Regions from separate parts of the Streptomyces sp. NPDC021562 genome, predicted to be linked through region 3. Evidence: riboswitches for the same ligand, from Rfam matches in the RefSeq annotation. Region 3 holds a riboswitch; each other region holds the start of a gene.

What was found. A riboswitch is a leader RNA that binds a small molecule or an ion and turns the genes downstream of it on or off. The one in region 3 is predicted to bind cyclic di-AMP.
Region 1: it holds a riboswitch for cyclic di-AMP, as region 3 does, so the genes downstream of both, AB0G52_RS32545 (M23 family metallopeptidase) here and AB0G52_RS02455 (M23 family metallopeptidase) in region 3, are expected to answer to the same signal.
Region 2: it holds a riboswitch for cyclic di-AMP, as region 3 does, so the genes downstream of both, AB0G52_RS15580 (C40 family peptidase) here and AB0G52_RS02455 (M23 family metallopeptidase) in region 3, are expected to answer to the same signal.

Annotation. Positions count from the first base shown of each region.
Region 1 covers NZ_JBFACN010000027.1:1,128-7,768, reverse strand. The annotation lists gene AB0G52_RS32570 (glutamate dehydrogenase) at 1-212, shown strand, start outside; gene AB0G52_RS32565 (XRE family transcriptional regulator) at 377-979, opposite strand; gene AB0G52_RS32560 (N-acetyltransferase family protein) at 978-1,505, shown strand; gene AB0G52_RS32555 (TetR/AcrR family transcriptional regulator) at 1,548-2,150, shown strand; gene AB0G52_RS32550 (SGNH/GDSL hydrolase family protein) at 2,200-2,985, opposite strand; gene AB0G52_RS32545 (M23 family metallopeptidase) at 3,176-4,120, opposite strand; cyclic di-AMP (ydaO/yuaA leader) riboswitch at 4,125-4,286, opposite strand; gene AB0G52_RS32540 (alpha-galactosidase) at 4,593-6,641, opposite strand, start outside.
Region 2 covers NZ_JBFACN010000009.1:1,343-7,983, forward strand. The annotation lists gene AB0G52_RS15550 (adenosylmethionine--8-amino-7-oxononanoate transaminase) at 1-391, opposite strand, end outside; gene bioB (biotin synthase BioB) at 384-1,589, opposite strand; gene AB0G52_RS15560 (8-amino-7-oxononanoate synthase) at 1,737-2,864, shown strand; gene AB0G52_RS15565 (DUF397 domain-containing protein) at 2,924-3,151, opposite strand; gene AB0G52_RS15570 (Scr1 family TA system antitoxin-like transcriptional regulator) at 3,161-4,021, opposite strand; gene AB0G52_RS15575 (ATP-binding protein) at 4,255-4,713, shown strand; gene AB0G52_RS15580 (C40 family peptidase) at 4,747-5,220, opposite strand; cyclic di-AMP (ydaO/yuaA leader) riboswitch at 5,224-5,408, opposite strand; gene AB0G52_RS15585 (hypothetical protein) at 5,767-6,075, opposite strand; gene AB0G52_RS15590 (ATP-dependent Clp protease proteolytic subunit) at 6,083-6,641, opposite strand, start outside.
Region 3 covers NZ_JBFACN010000002.1:18,367-25,007, forward strand. The annotation lists gene lhgO (L-2-hydroxyglutarate oxidase) at 1-18, shown strand, start outside; gene trmB (tRNA (guanosine(46)-N7)-methyltransferase TrmB) at 72-953, shown strand; gene AB0G52_RS02445 (PrsW family intramembrane metalloprotease) at 1,030-2,289, shown strand; gene AB0G52_RS02450 (aldo/keto reductase) at 2,479-3,441, opposite strand; gene AB0G52_RS02455 (M23 family metallopeptidase) at 3,535-4,566, opposite strand; cyclic di-AMP (ydaO/yuaA leader) riboswitch at 4,574-4,735, opposite strand; tRNA gene AB0G52_RS02460 (tRNA-Met) at 4,963-5,036, opposite strand; gene AB0G52_RS02465 (dihydrofolate reductase family protein) at 5,107-6,246, opposite strand; gene AB0G52_RS02470 (MarR family transcriptional regulator) at 6,392-6,641, shown strand, end outside.

The sequences.
Region 1 (6,641 bases), on a different contig from region 3:
GCACCAACGCCTGGTGGTGGTGGACCCTGTTCGGCGACATCGGCCCGGACGCCGACGAGGCGTTCGCCCACATGCGGCGCTCGATGCGGGCCCTGGTGGGGCTGATGCTGGACCGTGCGGAGTCCGACGGCACGACGCCGCGGGCCGCCGCGCACGCACTGGTGACCGACCGGCTGCCGGTGATCGCGGAACGGTTCGGCTGGTACCGCTGACGGGCCGACGGCGCACGGGTGCCGCGTCGAGGAGCCGCGCGGTGCCGAGGCGTGCATCCGGCCGTGGCTCACGGCCGGATGTCGCGCGGCACAGCCGTGCGAGCGGCGCACGGGAACCGCGTCGGAGGAACCACCCGAGGCGAGGCGTGCGGGGCGCCGGTGGCTCACGGCCGGGTGTCGCGGGTGAGGACCACGGCGTAACGGCACTCGGTGGCGGTGGTGTTGGCGAAGACGCGGTCGGCGGGGGCGCCGAGTTCGATGGTGTCGCCGGTGCCGAGTTCGTGGACGGCGTCGCCGTCGTGGAAGGTCAGCCGCCCGTCGAGGACCCAGACGAGCTGTCGTACGAAGGCGAAGGCCGCCGCCGGGTACGGGACGCGGGCTCCGGCGGGCAGCCGGATCTCGGCGATCTCCGCCGGGAAGCGCGGGCCGGTGACCTGACGGCGCCGGTAGCCGGTGCCGGGGTCCTGCCACTCGGCAGCGTCCGCGCCGCGCAGTACGCCCGCCGTGTCGGCCACGGCGTCCGGCGCGCCCTCGGCGAGGGCGAGCAGGGAGGCGACGCCGAGCCGGAAGGCGGCGGACAGCTTGCCGAGGACGACGGCGGTGGGGCTGCTCTCGCCCCGTTCGATCCGGCTGATCATCGCCGCGGACACCCCGGACGCGTCCGCGAGCTGCGCCAGGGTCCAGCGGCGCCGTTCCCGTTCGGCGCGGACCCTGGCCGCGATCCTCGCCACGAGGTCGTCCGGCGCGGGATCTACTATGTTGGACATGAATCCACTATACGAGAGGACCCCCGTGGTGACGGTCCGCCCGGCACAGGCCGGTGACGCGGAGGCGGTGCGGGCGATCCGCAACCACGCGATCGAGCACTCGACCGCCCTGTGGACCGACACGCCGCAGACCCCGGCCGAGGGAGCGGCCTGGCTCGCCACGCACCTGGCACGCGGTTCGGCGCTCGTGGCCGAGGCCGCCGGCGCTCCGGGCGAGGTGGCCGGATTCGCGGTCTACGGACCGTGGCGCGCCCTGGACGGCTACCGGCACACGGTGGAGGACTCCGTCTACGTGCGCGAGGGCAGCCAGGGACTCGGCATCGGCTCCGCGCTGCTGGCCGCGCTGATCGCCGCGGCGCGCGAGGCGGGCCACCATGTGATGATCGCCGGTATCGAGGCCCGGAACGACCCGTCCGTCCGGCTGCACGAGCGGTTCGGCTTCGAACACGCCGGAACGGTCCGGGAGGTGGGCACCAAGTTCGGCCGCTGGCTGGACCTGACGCTCATGCGGCTGCCGCTGTCCTGAGACCGCGACGCGGGTGGCGGGACGACCGATTAGGGTGACCGCGTGGCGAGAGTGCGGTTGAGTGTGGCCGAGCGGCGCGAGGAGCTGCTGCGGGCCGCCGTCGAGCAGATCGAGGCGCGGGGCGTGGCGGCGGTGCGCATCGCCGACGTCGCGTCGGCGCTCGGCGTGAGCAACGCTCTGGTGCTGTACCACTTCTCCACCAAGGAGAAGCTGGTCGCCGCCGCGTTCACCCACGCCGCCGAGGGCGATCTCGCGCATCTGCGCCGGCTCCTCGGCCGCCGGACGTCGGCGCTGCGCCGGCTGCGGGCGGCGGTGCGCTGGTACGCGCCGACCGGGCAGGCCAAGGGGTGGCGGCTGTGGATCGAGGGCTGGGCGGTGGCGCTGCGCGAACCCGCTCTGCGGGACGTGACCCGCAGTCTGGACCAGCAGTGGAAGGCCGCGCTCGCCGAGGTCATCGCCGAGGGGGTGGCCGCCGGTGAGTTCCGGTGCCCCGACCCGATGGCCACGGCCCTGCGGCTGACGGCCCTGCTCGACGGGCTCGCCGTCCAGCTCACCTCCTACCCGGGCGCCGTACCGCGCTCCCGGGCGCAGGAGTGGGCCGACGAGGCGCTGGCCAGGGAACTGGGGCTGCCCGCGGGGCAGTGAGAGGCGGCCCCCAGAGGGCCGCCGCCGGCCCGCCCCGCGGGCGGGCGCCTCAGGCCACGGCAGCGATCCGCATCTTGATGTCGTCCGGCGAGAGCGCGCCCTTGGCCGTGACGTGGTCCCCCGAGGACTCGCCGCGCAGCCGTCGCCCGATCCACGGGACCAGGTACTCGCGGGCCCAGTGCACGTCGTCGCGGCGGATCTCGAGGGTGCCGCGGGGCGGCAGCGGCGGCCAGGGCTGGTCGGGGTCCGCGGGGACCTCGATGCCGAGCACCTGACCGGCCCGCAGCGCCACCCGCGTGTGCCCCTCGGGAGAGAGGTGCAGCCGGTCGTCGTCCCAGGCCCGCCGGTCCTGCACGGTCTTCAGGGACCACAGGTCCAGCACGGGGCAGCCGTACCGGTCGGCGATCGCCCGCACATGACCGTTGTAGGTGGCGATCTTGCCGCGCAGGTGTTTGAGGACGGGCACGTTGCGGGTGTCGAAGCCGGTGGTCACCATGACCGTGCCGATGGCCCCGGTCAGCCGGACCACGGCCCGCTCGAACCGCTCGGCCACCTCGTCCGGATCGGTGCCGGGACGGATGATGTCGTTGCCGCCGGCGCAGAAGGAGACCAGGTCCGGGGCGAGTTCCAGGGCCTTGGGCACCTGGTCCGCCACGATCTGGTCGAGCAGTTTCCCGCGCACGGCGAGGTTGGTGTACTGGAAGTCGTCCTCGGGGCGCCGGTCCGACAGCAGTACCGCGAACCGGTCGGCCCAGCCGACGAACGCCCCGTCGGGGCCCGGGTCGCCGACGCCCTCGCTGAAGCTGTCCCCCAGCGCCACGTACGACCCGATCACTGATGCGTTGTCACTCTTCGAATCGTCTGCCACGTCGGATCATGATTCACCTTTGACTGTGACCTACGCGACCGTAATAAAGGGTTGACGATCGGTGAGATAAGACACCTTTAAATAGTGGGCCAAGGCTGGAATAACGGCCTGCTCAGCGACGTTGACGCGATGATTGCCGGGCCGACGGGGGCGGCCGTCAGCCGACGGCGAGGCCCTTCGAGCGGAGGTAGGCGACCGGGTCCACGTCCGAGCCGTAGTCGGGGGTGGTACGGATCTCGAAGTGCAGGTGCGGGCCGGTCACGTTGCCGGTCGCGCCGGAGAGGCCGACCTGCTGGCCCGCGGTCACGGTCTGGCCGGCCGAGACGGAGAGCGCGGAGAGGTGACCGTACTGCGCGTAGTAGCCGTCGGCGAGCCGGATGACGACCTGGTTGCCGTAGGCGCCGCCCCAGCCGGCCGTGACGACCGTGCCGGCACCGACGGCCTTGACGGGGGTGCCGGTGGGCACGACGAAGTCGACGCCGGTGTGGTAGCCGCTGGACCACATGGCGCCCGGCACGTGGTAGCCGGTGCCGACGGTGGCGCCGCTGACCGGGAGGACGTGTCCGGAGGCGGCCGCCGTCGAGTCGTCCGGGGTCGACGGGGTGGACGGCACGGACGGGGTGGCCGCCGGAGACGAGGCGGCCGGCGAGGTGGCCGAGTGCGCCTCGGGCCGGGCACCGGAGTCGGCGGTACCGGTGGTCGTGGCGCCGCGGCCGCCGAGCGTGAGCTCGAGGCCGGGGTGGATCAGCGAGGGGTTGTCTCCGACGGCCTGCCGGTTGTCGGCGTAGAGCCGGTGCCAGCCCCCGCTGATGTGCTGGTCGCGCGCGATCTCCGAGAGGCAGTCGCCCGGCACCACGGTGTACGTGCGGTGCGCGGAACGCGCGGCGGCGGACGTCCGTACGGTCGCCTTCCCGGGCGCCGCCTTCGCGACGGCCGGCAGCGCCTGCGGAGCCTTCGCGGAGACGGACTGCGCGGTGGCCGCGTGGGCGCCGGTGGCCCCCATGAGCGGCAGGGCCAGCGCGGCGCCACCGGTTCCGGCGACGGCCATCGAACGGGTGAGACGCTGGGTCTTCGGGCGGCGGTGCTTACCCCTCGCGGGCATGGCGCGTTCCTCTCCGGCGCCTGCGAGGTGAGCTGTCGGGTTCGGGCTGGAGCTGCCCGGCCACGCCGGAAGGCGTGACTACACCCCTGGCCTGTCCCGGGAACCGGAACAGGCGGTCTTGCCTGGTGGGTCCCCCGCTCCTGCCGGGCACGGGTGAGTGTGTGGGGACTCCGGGCGGCGGCAGGATTCGGCGTTCCGTCCGGATGCGTGGCGAACGTAAGCGAGCAGGACGCACCCGGACAAGCGATCGGTTCCCGACCTCCTGGCTCCGGTTGATCCGTTACGGGAATTCCCGGTCACCCTCCGTGCATCCCGGCCTTTTCCGCTCCCGGGAATTCCTTGTGAGGCACCTCCATTACGTGGACATGACGCGCGACGGTCGGTCACCGATATGACGCTCCTCACGCACGTCACGCCACGTCCCCCTATTCCAGAGCGAGTTGGAACGAAGGCACCAAATCAGGCAGAAGGATCAGATGCGACGGAGTCGGATGACTGCCGCATCCAGGTCACCCTTGAGCCCCACCTGCAGCCCGTGGTGCAGCAGCACGGCGCCGCGGTGCACTTCGCCCGTTTCGCGGCATTCGTACGACGCCTCCGGGTCGAGGCCCCTGAGCCGGAGCGCCGGCACCGGCTCGCCGTAGCTCTGCGCCTGGAGCCAGGCGAGGACGGCGGTCTCGTCGCCGAGCGTGTACTGCACCGCGCTGAGCCCGCCGGCCGGGGGCCGCAGCCGGAACTGCTCGCCGCGCTGCACCAGCGGCCGGATCTCCTTGTAGAGCCCCACCCAGTGACCGGCTTCGGCGAGTTCCTCCTCGGTCCACTTCGAGAGGTCGCCGCCCACCCCGAGCGCCCCGGCCATGGAGCTGACGAACCGGAAACGCAGCGAGCTGACCCGGCCGTTGAGCTGGTGGTTCGGGCTGTCGGTGACCCAGGCGGACATCACCCGGGCGGGGTGGATCTGGCTGAAGCCGTGCTGGATGGCGAGCCGGTCCAGCGGGTCGGTGTTGTCGGAGGTCCACACCTCGTCGGTACGGCTCATGATGCCGAGGTCGATCCGGCCGCCGCCGCCGGAGCAGGACTCGATGGCGACGTCCGGGTGGGCCGCGCGGATCCGGTCGAGCAGGGCGTACAGGCCCCGCACGTGGTCCACCCACAGGCGCTGCGGGTAGGGCTCGCCCGGCCAGCCCGCGTCGGTGAAGCAGCGGTTGAAGTCCCACTTGACGTAGTCGATGGGCGCGCTGGACAGCAGGGCGTCGAGCTGCTCCCAGAGGTACTCCTGGACGTCCTCGCGGGCGAGGTTGAGGACGAGCTGGTTGCGCAGCTCCGTGCGCTTCCGGCCCTGCTGGTACTGCACCCAGTCGGGGTGCGCGCGGTACAGCTCGCTGTCCGGGTTGACCATCTCGGGCTCGACCCAGATGCCGAACTGCATGCCGAGCGCGTGCACGTACTCGGCGAGGGGCGCCAGGCCCTTCGGGAACCGGTCCGGGTTCGGTGTCCAGTCGCCGAGGCCGGCGCGGTCGGAGGTGCGGGCGCCGAACCAGCCGTCGTCCACCACGAACAGCTCGACGCCGATCGCGGCGGCCCGCCGGGCGAGGGTGGCCTGCTGCTCCTCGGAGATGTCGAAGGTGGTCGCCTCCCACGAGTTGAACAGCACCGGCCGGTCCCGGTCCGCGTCGGGGATGACGTGCGCCCGCTGGTAGGCGTGCCAGGCCCGGCTCGCCCCGCCGAAGCCGCCGTCGGACCACAGGGCCGCGAACACGGGGCTGGTGTACGACTCGCCCTCGGCCAGCATCAGCAGGCCCGAGTCGTCGTAGCCGGCGCCGCCGGTGATCTGCACGCGCGCGTCGGGAAGCTGGGCGACGGCGATCCGCCAGGACCCGGACCAGCCGAGGGCGCAGCCCCAGACCTCTCCGTGCTCCTCGGTGGCGTCGGTCTCCAGGGCGACCCAGGGCAGGTGCTGGTGGCCGGTGTGGCCGCGACGGCTGCCGATGACCTTCTCGCCGTACGTGAGCGGGGTGCTGACCAGCCGGGACTCGGCGGCCCAGCGGCCGTGCAGCTGGGAGAGCCGCCAGCCCTCGCGGTCGGGCAGCGTCCAGGTGGCCGCGTCGGCGCGCAGCAGCTCCACGGGCGCCTGGCCCTCGTTGCCGACGGTCACCCAGCGCTCGACGACGTCGCCGCGCATCCGGTAGTGCAGGGTGATGACGATCCCGTCGTCCCGGAAGCGCAGGCGCAGTTCCTCGTCGCCCGCGTCGCCCGCCGTCTCGTACGACTCGAAGGTCCACTCCGTGCCGCGGCGCTCCTCGGTGCGCACGGACAGCGCGGGGCGCACGAAGCGGGGGCCGCCCTCGACGGGGTACTCCTCACGGCCGTCGAGCGGGGACTCGAAGGGCCAGTAGCCGGGCAGCACCCGGGTGCTGAGGGCCTCGGCGTCGGCGAGCCGGATACGCGGCCCCCAGTGCAGGTGAAGCAGTTCGCCGGCCTCCGTCAGATGCAGCGCGTAGCTGCTCCCGGGGCCCGACAG
Region 2 (6,641 bases), on a different contig from region 3:
ACTGGAGGCACATCTTGATCGCGACCTCGACCGACACCGAACCGGAGTCCGCCAGGAAGACGTGCTCGAGACCGGCGGGAGACATGTCGACAAGGAGCTTCGCCAGCCGGACGGCGGGCTCGTGGGTGAGCCCGCCGAACATCACATGGCTCATCCGGCCGAGCTGGTCGCGCGCGGCCTGGTTGAGGACGGGGTGGTTGTAGCCGTGGATCGCCGACCACCAGGACGACATGCCGTCGACCAGTTCGCCCGAGCCGTCCGCGAGCCGCAGCCGGACCCCGCTCGCCGACTCCACGACGAGCGGTTCGGCCCGGCCTGGCATCGGACCGTACGGATGCCAGACGTGCCGCCGGTCCAGTTCCAGCAGCTCGGGCAGGCTCAGGTCAGGCATTGGGCGCGAGGTCCGTTCCGGCACCCCGGCGGCGGACGGCGACCAGGTCGGTGCGGGGCTCGTTGGCGACGGCCGTACCGCACACGTCCGCGTGGGCACCGGAACCCTCGTGGGAACCGCACGCCGATCCGCACCCCGCCTCCGACCCGCACCCGGCGCCCGCGTGCGCCCCGGGGACCGCGCCCCTGGCCTCGGCACGGTGCCGGGGCAGCGTCGTCTCCTCGGACCCCTCCACCACGAACCCGGCGTCCGCGATCATCTCCAGGTCGGCCTGGCCGGCCTGGCCCTCGGTGGTCAGGTAGTCGCCGAGGAAGATCGAGTTGGCCAGGTGCAGGGCGAGCGGCTGCATGGTGCGCAGGTGCACCTCACGGCCGCCCGCGATGCGCACCTCGACATCGGGGCAGACGAACCGCACCATCGCCAGGATGCGCAGACAGCGCTGCGGGGTGAGGTTCCACTCCTTGGCCAGCGGGGTGCCCTCGACCGGGATCAGGAAGTTGACCGGCACCGAGTCGGGGTCCAGCGCGCGCAGCGAGAAGACCACGTCGACCAGGTCCTCGTCCGTCTCGCCCATGCCGGCGATCAGCCCGGAGCACGCCGAGAGGCCGGCCGCGTGCGCCTTGTTGACGGTGTCCACCCGGTCGGCGTACGTGTGCGTGGTCGTGATGTCCCCGTACGTCCCCTCGGACGTGTTGAGGTTGTGGTTGTAGGCGTCCGCGCCCGCCTCGCGCAGCCGCTCCGCCTGGCCGTCGGAGAGCAGTCCGAGGCAGGCGCACACCTCGACGCCCTCGTTCTGCTCCTTGATCGCCTTGATGGTGCCGGCGACCCGGTCCACGTCCCGGTCGGTCGGACCGCGCCCGGAGGCCACCAGGCAGACCCGCTTGGCGCCCCCGGCGAGGCCCGCGGCCGCCGCCTTGGAGGCCTCGTCGGGTTTGAGCCAGCTGTACTTCAGGATGCCGGTCGAGGAGCCGAGGCGCTGCGAGCAGTACGAGCAGTCCTCCGGGCACAGCCCCGACTTGAGGTTGACCAGGTAGTTGAGTTTCACGCGCCGGCCGAACCACTGCCGGCGCACCTTGCCCGCCGCGGCCACCACGTCCAGTACGTCGTCGTCGGAGGTCGCCAGCACGGCGAGCGCTTCCTCGCGGGTCGGCAGCTCGCGCCGAAGCCCCTTGTCCACCAGCGTGTTCAGCAGGTCCATGAGAGCCGATCCTGTACTACGAGGCTGCTCCGGGCCAAGGAGAGTTCGCACAACCCTGTCAGATCGACATGTGGGTATCACCACACAGTGGGTGGCCGACGGTCCCGCTAGGGTCTGTTCATTGCCTACAAAAGCACCGGAGGGGCCATGGCGTTCGGCTGGATCGACGAACAGGCGGAACTCCGCCGCCGCGCCGGACTCGTACGGACCCTGCGCCCCCGTCCCGCCGACTCACCGCTGCTGGACCTGGCGAGCAACGACTACCTGGGCCTCGCCCGCCATCCCGAGGTCGCCGAGGGCGCGGCCGAGGCCGCCCGGACGTGGGGCGGTGGCTCCACCGGTTCCCGGCTGGTGACCGGCACGACGGAGCTGCACACCGAGCTGGAGCGCGAGCTGGCCGGGTTCTGCGGGTTCGAGGCGGCCCTGGTCTTCTCCTCGGGCTACGCGGCCAACCTCGCCGCCGTCACCGCGCTCGGCCCGCACGGCTCCCTGATCGTCTCCGACGCCCTCAACCACGCCTCCCTGATCGACGGCTGCCGGCTGGCGCGGGGGAGCACGCAGGTCGTCGGGCACGCCGACCCGGACGCCGTGCGCAAGGCGCTGGGCACGCGCGAGGGGCCCGCGCTGGTCGTCTCCGACACGGTGTTCTCGGTCGACGGTGACGCGGCGCCGCTCGCCGCGCTGGCCGAGGCGTGCCGGGAGCACGGCGCCGGACTGCTCGTGGACGACGCCCACGGACTCGGGGTCATCGGGGACGGCGGGCGGGGCGCGCCGTACGCGGCCCGTCTCGCCGGGGCCGACGACGTGGTGGTCACGGTGACCCTGTCCAAGTCGCTGGGCAGCCAGGGCGGGGCCGTGCTGGGGCCGGCCCGGGTGATCGACCACCTGGTGAACGCGGCGCGGACCTTCATCTTCGACACCGGTCTGGCGCCCGCGGCCGCGGGCGCGGCGCTGGCGGCCCTCGGGCTGCTGCGGCGCGAACCCGCCCGCGCGGCCCGGGCCCGCGAGGTGGCCGCCGAACTGCACGCACGGCTGACCGCCGCGGGCCTGTCGGCGGTACGACCGGACGCCGCGGTGGTCTCCGTGCGGGCCCCGTCCCCGGAGGAGGCCGTGCGGTGGGCGGCCGACTGCCGGTCGGCAGGCCTGGCCGTGGGCTGTTTCCGTCCGCCTTCCGTGCCGGACGGCGTCTCACGGCTCAGGCTGACCGCCCGTGCCGACCTCTCCGGGGCCGAGATCGAACGCGCTGTACGTGTGATCGGCGAGACACGACCATGAGTCGGCGTGACACGGCCGGGCCTTGCGCGCATGCGGATACGGAATCGGTTACCGGCTGATCAGCCGGTGAACGTGGCCACGAAACCCGCCCAGCTCTCGGGGGAGAAGAGCAGCGCGGGCCCGGCGGGGTGCTTGGAGTCGCGTACGGCGAGCAGCCCGGCCGGTGGGCCGGAGTGCGGCCGTGCCGTCTCCACGCAGTTGTTCGCTCCGGTGCTGTAGCTGCTGCGCAGCCATCGCACACCGGGCAGATCCGTACTTGAAGGTACGTTCCGAGGCAGTGCAGTCATGGTGCCTCCTTACGCGCCGTCACCTATCCCGGCGATGTAATCCAACGAGTCCTCGGGTGAAAGGGCGTGGATCTGAAGGGTGTTGAAGGCCTCCGCGTAGGCCTGGAGGTCTTCTTTCCGTTCGAGGTAGAGGCTACTCGTCAACTGGTCGAGAACAACCACATCCAGATCAGAAGTGCTCGGAAATGAGAAGATTACGAAAGGGCCGGTGATGCCGACATGCGCCCCCGCCGCGAACGGCAGCACCTGGAGCCGCACCTGCGGCAACCGGGCCGCCTCCGTCAGCCGCTCCAGCTGTCGGGCCATCACCCCCGGGCCGCCCACCTCCCGGCGCAGCACCGCCTCGTCCAGGACCGCGCTCAGTTTCAGCGGCGGATCACCCCGGAGCACGTCCTGCCTGGCCAGACGCACCTCCACCAGGGCGTCGAGGGCCTGTTCGTCGAGCCCGTCGGCGGCCACCCGGGTCACCGCGCGGGCGTACTCGGCGGTCTGCAGGAGCCCCGGCACCACCGAGGTCTCCAGCGTGCGCATCGCGCTCGCCTGCGACTCCAGGCTGATGAAATCCCGGTAGGCGGGCGGCAGCACCCCCCGGTAGGCGTGCCACCAGTGATGTCGTCCCGCGGTGTCCTCCGACCCCGCCAATACCAGCAGCAACTCGCGCAGCTGCCCCTCGGCCACCCCGTAGGCGTCGAGAAGTAACCGCACATCGGCCGGTTTCACACCGCTGGCGCCGGTCTCGATCCGGCTCACTTTCGACTGGTGCCAGCCCACCAGGCGGGCGGCCTCGCCGCTCGTGAGACCCGCACCGGTGCGCAGCATGCGCAGTTCGGCGCCCAGTTTCCGGCGGCGTACCGCGGGACCGTTCTGCATGGGCTACTCCCTACTCAATCTGGCCGCCCATATACGGTCCGGTGTCGCAGAGTTCACCGCTTCGAGCGACAGATATATGCACATCTTGGTGGATCGCTCCCCGCGACCGGCCCCGTAATGGCAGTCTGGCGGAGAAGTACCAGTCCGGGACCGTACTCGAACCATCCCCACCGTGCCGGACTCCGGTCCCGAGGAAGTCGGACTCCGGTCCCGAGGAAAGGGACGACGTCGCCATGGCAGACCATCTGGAAGCATCCGTCACCCTGCCGAGCGAACCCGCCTCGGTCGCCGCGGCCCGGGCGTATGCGCTGGACACCCTCGCGGAGTGGGGACTGCCACCGGAGACGGAAACGGCGGACACCGTCCGCCTCATCGTCTCCGAGCTCGCCACCAACGCCGTGCAGCACACCTTCGGGCAGTCGCCCACCTTCACGCTGGACCTCGGCCTCGACCGGGACGAGCACCTGCGCATCGGCGTCACGGACAGTCATCCGCGCTTCCCCAGGAGACTTCCCGCCGCGGTCCAGCAGGACAACGGCCGCGGCATGGTCATCATCCGCTGGCTCACCGCCGAGTACGGCGGCAGACTCCGGGTCCGCCCCACCCGGGAGGGCGGCAAGACGGTCTTCGTCGAACTGCCCTGGACGGTCCCGGCCCACCCCGTCACCGCGGCCGGCCAGCAGGAGCCGTAGCCCTGAGCTCCCGCCGGCCGGTGCGCGGCGGGGTCAGCTGACCCGGCCGTACCAGACGCTCTTCGTCCAGATCTTCTGGAGCTTCACCACGTCCCCGGTCTTCGGGGCGTGCCAGATCTTTCCCTTCCCGGCGTAGATGCCGACGTGGTACACGCTGGAACCCGAGTGGAAGAAGACCAGGTCCCCGGCCTTGCGGCTGCCGGCCGAGATGTGACGGGTCTTGTTGTACTGCTGGGCCGCCGTTCGCGGCAGGGTCTTGCCCGCCTTCTTGAACGAGTACAGCGTGAGCCCGGAGCAGTCGAACCTGTTCGGTCCGGTGGCGCCCCACCGGTAGGGTGAGCCCTTTTTCGAGGCGGCGACCTGCAGTGCCTTCGTCGCCAGCGTGGCGGCCGAGGCGTCGGAGGCGACACCAGGGATCACGATCGAGCCGCCCACGGCGGCGATCGTCAGCGCCGAGGCCGTACCGGCCCGGGCCATGAGCGACGGAACACGATTGAGCGCAGTCATGCGCAACCCTTCGTCAGCCGCCTGTGAAGGATGACCTGTCGGATTCGGGCTGGCGAAGTTGCCCGGCCGCGTTGCCACGGCTTCACCCCAAGGGCTGCTCGGTCCGGTCATGGCGTGACCGTTCCGGCGACCCGTCGTGCTTGGGTCCTCCACTCCTGCCGATGCACTGCTGTCGACGTCATCCGGGCGGCGGCAGGACTCGGCGTCCGCCCGGACCGCCCCGCCGTGGTGGCGGGGGCTTGTCGTCAGACAGGGATCTTCACGCACTCGTGTCCGAAAATCCCAACGGAACCGGGGATTTGTGGGGTTACTCACCACCCACCCGTTCGGGTGGACAGCCCTGTGTTCGATTCTCCGTCAACTCCACTGCGTAGGCCCGGACCTGCGTCGAAGCGCTCCACGACCCCTGTGGAGCAGGCGAGTCGAGCGGCTTTTTCGGTCAGGTAAAACCACGCCACACTCCGCCGAACGGCGGTAACCCCTTTGGGTCGTTTCAACTCCGGCCCGGGCGTGGCGTCGACGCATCGGCCTGGACTCCTGCGGAGGTCACCGTACGCAGTCGGGCGGGAGTGCGACGCGAGCGGTCCGGCGCTCGCCGTCGAGCACCCGCAACGCCCGTGCCAGCGTGTCCCCGTGCAGCTCCGTCTCGCCCCGTCGATGCATCAGGGCCAGCGCGTCGCGCAGCTCGGACGCCGCGCGCACCAGCGCCTGCGCGGCGCGCAGACCGCGGTAGGTGTCCTCGTTCTGCGCCGGGTTGATACGGCCCAGCAGGTCGACCACGTCCAGGTAACGGTCGATCAGCTCGCCCTCCGCGCGGGTCAGCGCGGGCAGCGGCGGCAGCTCCGGTGGCAGCATCGGCGGCTCACCCCGCGTGCGGCCGGCCGAGCGGGGGCCGGTGCGCGGGCATGACCCGGTCCGCCAGCCCGTACGCCACCGCCCCCGGCGCGTCCAGGACCAGGTCCCGCTCCAGGTCCTGCTGGACCTGCCCGGGGGTGCGCCCGGTGTGCCGGACGAGCATCTCCTCCACCATCGCGCGGGTCCTTTCCCACTCCGCCGCCTGGATGAACAGATCGCTCGGCCGGCCCTGCACCGGCTCCGGCAGGGCCGGTTGCCGCAGCACCACGCGGGCGCCGGGCAGCACCGAGCGTTTGCCCGGGGTGCCGGCCGCGAGCAGCACCGCGGCCGCGGCGCCGGCCTGCCCCAGGCAGACGGTCTCCACCTCGCAGGTGACGTACCGGAGCGTGTCGTAGATCGCGGCCATCGCGCTGAACGAGCCGCCGGGGGAGTTGATGTACAGCGCGATGTCCCGCTCCGGAGCCGCGTGCTCCAGGTACATCAGCTGCGCCAGCACGTCGTTGGCCGAGGTCTCGTCGACGGGCGCGCCCAGGAAGACGATCCGCTCCTCCAGCAGCTTGGAGTAC
Region 3 (6,641 bases):
ATGCTGGGTTCGGTGTGACTCCCGCACGGGGCCCGGCCACGGCGGGTACGGGCCGTAAAATCGGATGCACTGTGTCTGACTCCCTCAATGCCCCCGAAGCCCCCCAGCCCGCCGGGACCGTCCCCGGCCCCGGCTCCCACCACACCCCCGGGGTGTCCGTCCGGCACACCCGGGCCAAGGGGGAGCCGCGGTTCCCGGACGGACCCAGGGCCGATCCCGCCGGGTCGCACTTCGAGCGGCGGATCCGCAGCTTCCAGCCGCGCCGCAGCAGGGTGACCGCCGGGCAGGCCGACGCGCTCCAGCGGCTGTGGCCCAAGTGGGGGCTGGACATCGACGGGCAGCGGGTCATCGACCTCGACGAGCTGTTCGGCAACGGCAACCCGGTGGTGCTGGAGATCGGGTTCGGGATGGGCGAGGCCACCGCGCAGATGGCCGCCGAGGACCAGGGCGTCAACATCCTCGCCGTGGACGTGCACACGCCGGGGCAGGGCAACCTGCTCAACCTCGCCGACCAGCAGGGGCTGTCCAACGTCCGGGTCGGCAACGGCGACGCGATCATCCTGCTCCGGGAGATGCTCAGGCCCGACTCGCTCGACGGGCTGCGCGTCTACTTCCCCGACCCCTGGCCGAAGAAGCGGCACCACAAGCGGCGGCTGATCCAGCCCGAGTTCCTCGACCTCGCCGCGACCAGGCTGAAGCCGGGGGCGACCGTACACTGCGCGACGGACTGGGAGCCGTACGCCGAGCAGATGCTCGACGTGCTCGAAGCGCACCCCGACTTCGAGAACACGCAGGCCGACGGCGGTTTCGCGCCACGTCCGCCGTACCGGCCGCTGACCCGTTTCGAGGGTCAGGGGCTGGACAAGGGACATGTGGTGAACGATCTGCTCTTCCGTCGCGTACAGCATCGGGTGCGGCCGAGCGAGCAGCACCGACTGGAGTCACCTCGTTAGGGTCGATGCCGTGGCCACCTCCCCGCCGCAGTACCCGCCGTACCCGCAGTACCCGCCGCATCCCGCCGACGAAGGGCTGCGGCATCCTCGCTGGTGGCAGCGGCGTTGGGTGCGGTACGGGGCGCTGGGCACGCTGCTGGCCGTCTCCGGGCTCGTCATCCTCGCGCTGGTACGGGAACAGACGGGGACCGAGGGGTTCCTCGTCGGGCTCGGGCTCGCCGTGCTGCCCGTGCCGCTGCTGGTGGGCGCCTTCCGGTGGCTCGACCGCGTGCAGCCGGGCCCCTGGCGGAACGTGCTGTTCGCCTTCGCCTGGGGTGCCTGCGCGGCCGCGCTGATAGCCATCGTCGCCAACAGCTTCGCGACCCACTGGATAGCGACGGCGACCGCGGATCCGAGCGGCGCGGACACGCTCGGGGCGACCGTGATAGCGCCGATCGTCGAGGAGTCCGCGAAGGCCGCGGCCGTGCTGCTGGTCTTCCTCTTCCGCAGACGGGACTTCACCGGGATCGTGGACGGGGTGGTGGTGGCCGGGGTCACCGCCACGGGGTTCGCGTTCACCGAGAACATCCTCTACCTCGGTACCGCCTTCGGGACCGACCAGCTGACCGGTGACCGCGGGATCGCCTCCGTCACCGCCGCCACCTTCTTCGTGCGCATCGTCATGTCGCCCTTCGCGCACCCCCTGTTCACCGTCCTCACCGGGATCGGCTTCGGCATCGCCGCGCTCTCCGGGGAACGGCAGCGGGCGCGGCGCGTGCTGGTGCCGGTGTGCGGGCTGCTGCTCGCGATGAGCATGCACGCGCTCTGGAACGGGTCCTCGACCTTCGGGCAGTTCGGGTTCTTCGCCGTGTACGGCATGTTCATGGTGCCGTTGTTCGGGCTGCTGACCTGGCTGGCGGTGTGGACCCGGCAGCGGGAGCTGCGGACGGTGCGGGAGGAGTTGCCGGCGTACGTGTACGCGGGGTGGCTGGGGGTGGCCGAGCCGTTCGTCCTCGGGTCGATGCGGGCCCGGCAGATCGCCCGGGAGTACGCCGCGTACCACTTCGGGAAGCCCGCCGGGCGGGCGGTCGCCGAGTACGAGGAGTACGCGACGACACTCGCGCAGCTGCGGCGCCGGGGGCAGCGGGGACGGGCGGGGGCCGACTTCGTCGTACGGGAACGGGAACTGCTGACCGAACTGTGGAGCCGCCGCGAACTCGCCCGCCCCGCCCTGGAGTACGCGTCCCGCACGTCGGGCACGGGCTACGGCTACCCGGTCACACCGCTCCCCGGAGCCCCGGCGTGGTACGGCGCGACACCCCTGCCGTCCACGCCCTACAACCCGTACCGGTCGTAGGGGCCGGGGGAAGGCGGGGGCCGGCCCGGCACCACCGGGACGCCCGTCGTGCACGTACCGTGCGCCGCCGGGGCGCGCGGCCGACCCCGCGGCACCGGCACATGCAGCCGCCCCCGGGGAGAGGACCGGGGGCGGAGGGCAGCCGGGCCACCGCCCCGTCGCGGTCGCCGTAGCGGTGCGCCGTCGCCGTCAGGCCGAAGCCCGCGTCAGCTTCTGCAGTTCCTCCTCCGTCAGGGTCAGGTCCGCCACGGCGAGGAGGGCCGGGAGCTGCTCCACCGTGCGGGCCGAGGCGATGGGGGCCGTGACGGTGGGCTGGGCCGCCAGCCAGGCCAGGGCGACCGCCGGGACGGGCGCCGCGTGGGCCTCGGCGATCTCGTCCAGGGCCACCAGCACCCGCTGGCCGCGCTCGGACTCCAGGTACTTGGCGGCGCCGCCCGCCCGGGCGCTGTCGACCGTCGTGCCGGGGCGGTACTTGCCGGTGAGGAAACCGGAGGCGAGGGCGAAGTACGGGACCGCGGCGAGGCCGGTACGGGAGGCGAGGTCCTGGAGGGGGCCCTCGTAGGTGTCGCGGGAGACCAGGTTGTAGTGCGGCTGGAGGGCCACGTACCGGGCCAGGCCCTCGCGGTCGGAGAAGTCCAGGGACTCCTGGAGCCGCTCGGCGCTGATGTTGGACGCGGCGATGTGCCGGACCTTGCCGGCGCGCACCAGCTCGTCCAGCGCTCCGATGATCTCCTCCACCGGTACCTCGGGCTTGTCGAAGTGGGTGTAGTAGAGGTCGATGTGGTCGGTGTCGAGGCGGCGCAGGGACGCGTCGGCGGCGGCCTTGATGTTGGCGGCCGACAGACCCTGGTACGCGGGGTGCTGGCTGACCTTAGTCGCGACGACCACGTCGTCGCGGTTGCCGCGCGCCTTGAGCCACTTGCCGATGATCGTCTCGGACTCGCCGCCCTGGTTGCCCTCGACCCAGGCGGAGTAGGAGTCGGCGGTGTCGACGAAGTTGCCGCCCGCGGCGGTGTACGCGTCGAGGACGGCGAAGGAGGTGGCCTCGTCGGCGGTCCAGCCGAAGACGTTGCCGCCGAGGGCGAGCGGGAACACCTCCAGGTCGGAGGCGCCGAGCTTACGGAGGACAGGGGATGCGGAAGAAGCAGTCATGCTCCATTCCAACGCGGCGCGGCAGGCGGGCCATCCCAGGCAGTACGAAGTTCTCGTAAAAGCGGGAGGCCCGCCGGGGCCGGTGGAGGTGCGTCAGGGGTTGAGGCCCTTGCCACGCAGCCAGGTCATCGGGTCGATGCCGGTGGGCTGGCCGCCGGGGTGGACCTCGAGGTGGAGGTGCGGGCCGGTGACGTTGCCGGTGGCGCCCACGCGGCCGATGACGTCGCCGGTGGCGACCTTCTGGCCGACCTTGACGCCGATCGACGACTGGTGGCAGAACCACAGCTCGGTGCCGTCGTCGAGGGTGAGGATCGTGCGGTAGCCGTAGGAGCCGGCCCAGCCCGCCTCGGTGATCGTGCCGCCGTGGACGGCCTTGATCAGCGTGCCGGTGGGCGCGGCGAAGTCGAGGCCGGTGTGGTAGCCGGAGGACCACATGGAGCCGGCCTGACCGAAGGTGCCGGTGATCGTGTACGACACGACCGGCAGCGTGTACTGCTTGGCCAGCGCCGCGATCCGGGCCTGCTCGGCCTTCTGCGCGGCGGCGGCCACCGCCTTCTCCTTGGCGGCGCCGGCCTTGGCGGCCGCGGCCTGTTCCGCCTTCGCCTCCGCGGCGGCCAGCGCCCTGTCGGCGGCGGCCACGGCCTTGGCGCCGGCCTTGGTGTCCAGCTGGTTCTGCTGCCGCTCGGCCTGGGCGATGATGCGGCTGCGCAGCGCCTCGCCGGCGTCGGACGAGGAGTCCCCGTCCGTGGCGGCCGTCGTGGTGACGCTGCTCAGCGCCGTCTGCGTGGCCTGGTGGCCGCCGCCGTCGCCCAGCAGGGAGTCGACGGAGGGCAGGTCCGGCAGGGAGATGGAGACCGGCGGGTGGCCGGTGTTGGCGCTGGCCATGCCGCCCGCGCCGACGGCGGCGATGACACCGACGCCGAGGACCGTGGAGCTGCGGGCGAGTCCGCCGCCGCGCTGCTTGGCGATCCGGTGCCGGCCGCGCTCGGGGGCGAGGGACTCCTCGGTGGGGTTCCACTCCTCCCAGGGGCCCTCGTCGGTGCGGTAGGTGCCGTAACCGAAGGTGTCGGGCTGCCGCTGGCTGGGCACGAACGGGGCTGTCGGAGCAGGCCGGTTGGACGCCACGCGGGCGCACTCCTTTCCTTCCGCCGCCTACCGGGTTAGCTGACGGGTTCGGAGCAGGAAGGTCTCCTACGCGCGTATACCGACCGATTCGTACTCGGCGGCAGCCGTGCGATTCACCCCAAGGTGGTGGTTCCCCGGTTCCCTTGACGGGATTCGGCGCGTGCGCACGGAGCCATCTCGGGTGACGGCTGGGACGACCGCGCTGCGTTATCGAACGTTAATAGACCCGGAGGTAAGATTCCAAGCCATTCGCCTTGATCATTAAGCTTCCACAGGGTGGACTTACCTGCCACGACCGGCCAAAAACGGTCGAGTTGACCACGCATTCAAGAAACACGCGCCCGGACACGCCTCAGGGCCGGAATCCGTGATCTGGATTCCGGCCCTGAGTTTCAGTAGCGGGGACAGGATTTGAACCTGCGACCTCTGGGTTATGAGCCCAGCGAGCTACCGAGCTGCTCCACCCCGCGTCGGTGACACCAGCATACGCCATCCGAAGAGTGCGAGTCACACGGGTTACGAGCGCCGCCGCGCGGAGGCCTAGCCGCGGGGCCGTTCCAGGTGCGCGTTCGGCGCCTTGGCCAGGGCCTCGTACTCGGCCAGGACCACCACCGACACCCCCCGCTCCCGCAGCATCCCCGTCCCGTCCGCCGCCCGCACGAACGTGTCCGGCTCGCGCCAGGCCGTGACCACCCGGCGCACACCCGCGCCGAGGATCAGCTCCGCGCAGGGGTGGGGACGGGAGGCGCGGTGGGTGCAGGGCTCCAGGCTGGTGTAGACGGTGGCCGTGGCCAGCCGGGGGTCGGCGGGGTCGATCTTGGCGAGGGCCGCCTCCTCCGCGTGGGCCACCGGGTCGCCCGCCTCCCTGGAGTGGCCGCGGGCCAGTTCCGTGCCGTCGGCGGCGACCACCACCGCGCCGACGCTGAACGCCGTCGCCGAGGGCGGGCACTGGGCCGCCAGCTCGCACGCGAGCCGCAGCCAGTGGCGGTCGGCGGCGGACACTGAGCCGCCCGCGCCGGGGGCGGTGGGCTCGTAGCGCATCAGGACGACGTCCTCGATACGGCGGGTCTCCACCAGGCGCAGCCGTCCGGCCTGGTAGCCGCCGGGACCGAACAGGCGCGGCGCCTTCGGGTCGCCCACGAAGACCGGGGCGAGGACCAGCTGGAGCTCGTCGGCCAGGCCCCGCTGGAGCAGCTGGGTGTGGACGGTGCCGCCGCCCTCCACCATCAGGCGGGCCACACCGCGGACGTCGTGGAGGTGGGTCAGCAGCGCGGGCCAGTCGAGCTCGGGGCCCAGCGGGACGATGTCGGCGGCGATGCCCAGGGCGGCCGCCCGCTCCGCGCCCGAGTCGGTCGTGCAGACGAGCTTGTCGCCGCCCGTGTGCCAGAACTTCGCGCCCGGGTCGAGGTCGCCGGTCGCGGTGACCGTGACCTTGAGGGGGTACTCGGGCCGGCCGGCGGCGATCCGGGCGGCACGGCGGGCCTCGGAGTACACCAGGAGCCGTGGGTTGTCCGCGCGGATCGTGCCGGCGCCGATCAGGATGGCGTCGGAGCCGGCCCTCACCTCATCGACCCGGTCGAAGTCGGCCGGCGAGGAGAGCAGCAGCCGTTCGGGGCCGGTGTCGTCGAGGTAGCCGTCCAGGGAGACGGCGGCGGACAGCAGGACGTGGGGGTACGGCATCGGACGCGCTCACTCTCGGCGGCGGGCGGGACCACTCCCGCGGTCGGCGGAACCACTCTCGGCGGTCGGCTGGACCACTCTCGACGGTCGGCGGGGTGTGAACCGGACGCTTGGTTAAAGTTTGAAACAAACCTACACTGGTCCCATGACGACTCGCTGGCTCACGCCGAAGGAGCAGCGCGCCTGGCGCGCGTTCATGGCGGCGACCCACCTCCTGGAGGACGCGATCGACCGCCAGCTCCAGCAGGACGCCGGCATGCCGCACCTCTACTACGGCATTCTGGCCAACCTCTCCGAGGAACCGGAGCGCAAGCTGCGGATGACCGATCTCGCCGCCAGGTCCAAGATCACCCGAAGCCGGCTGACCTACGCCGTGACCCGGCTGGAGAAGGACG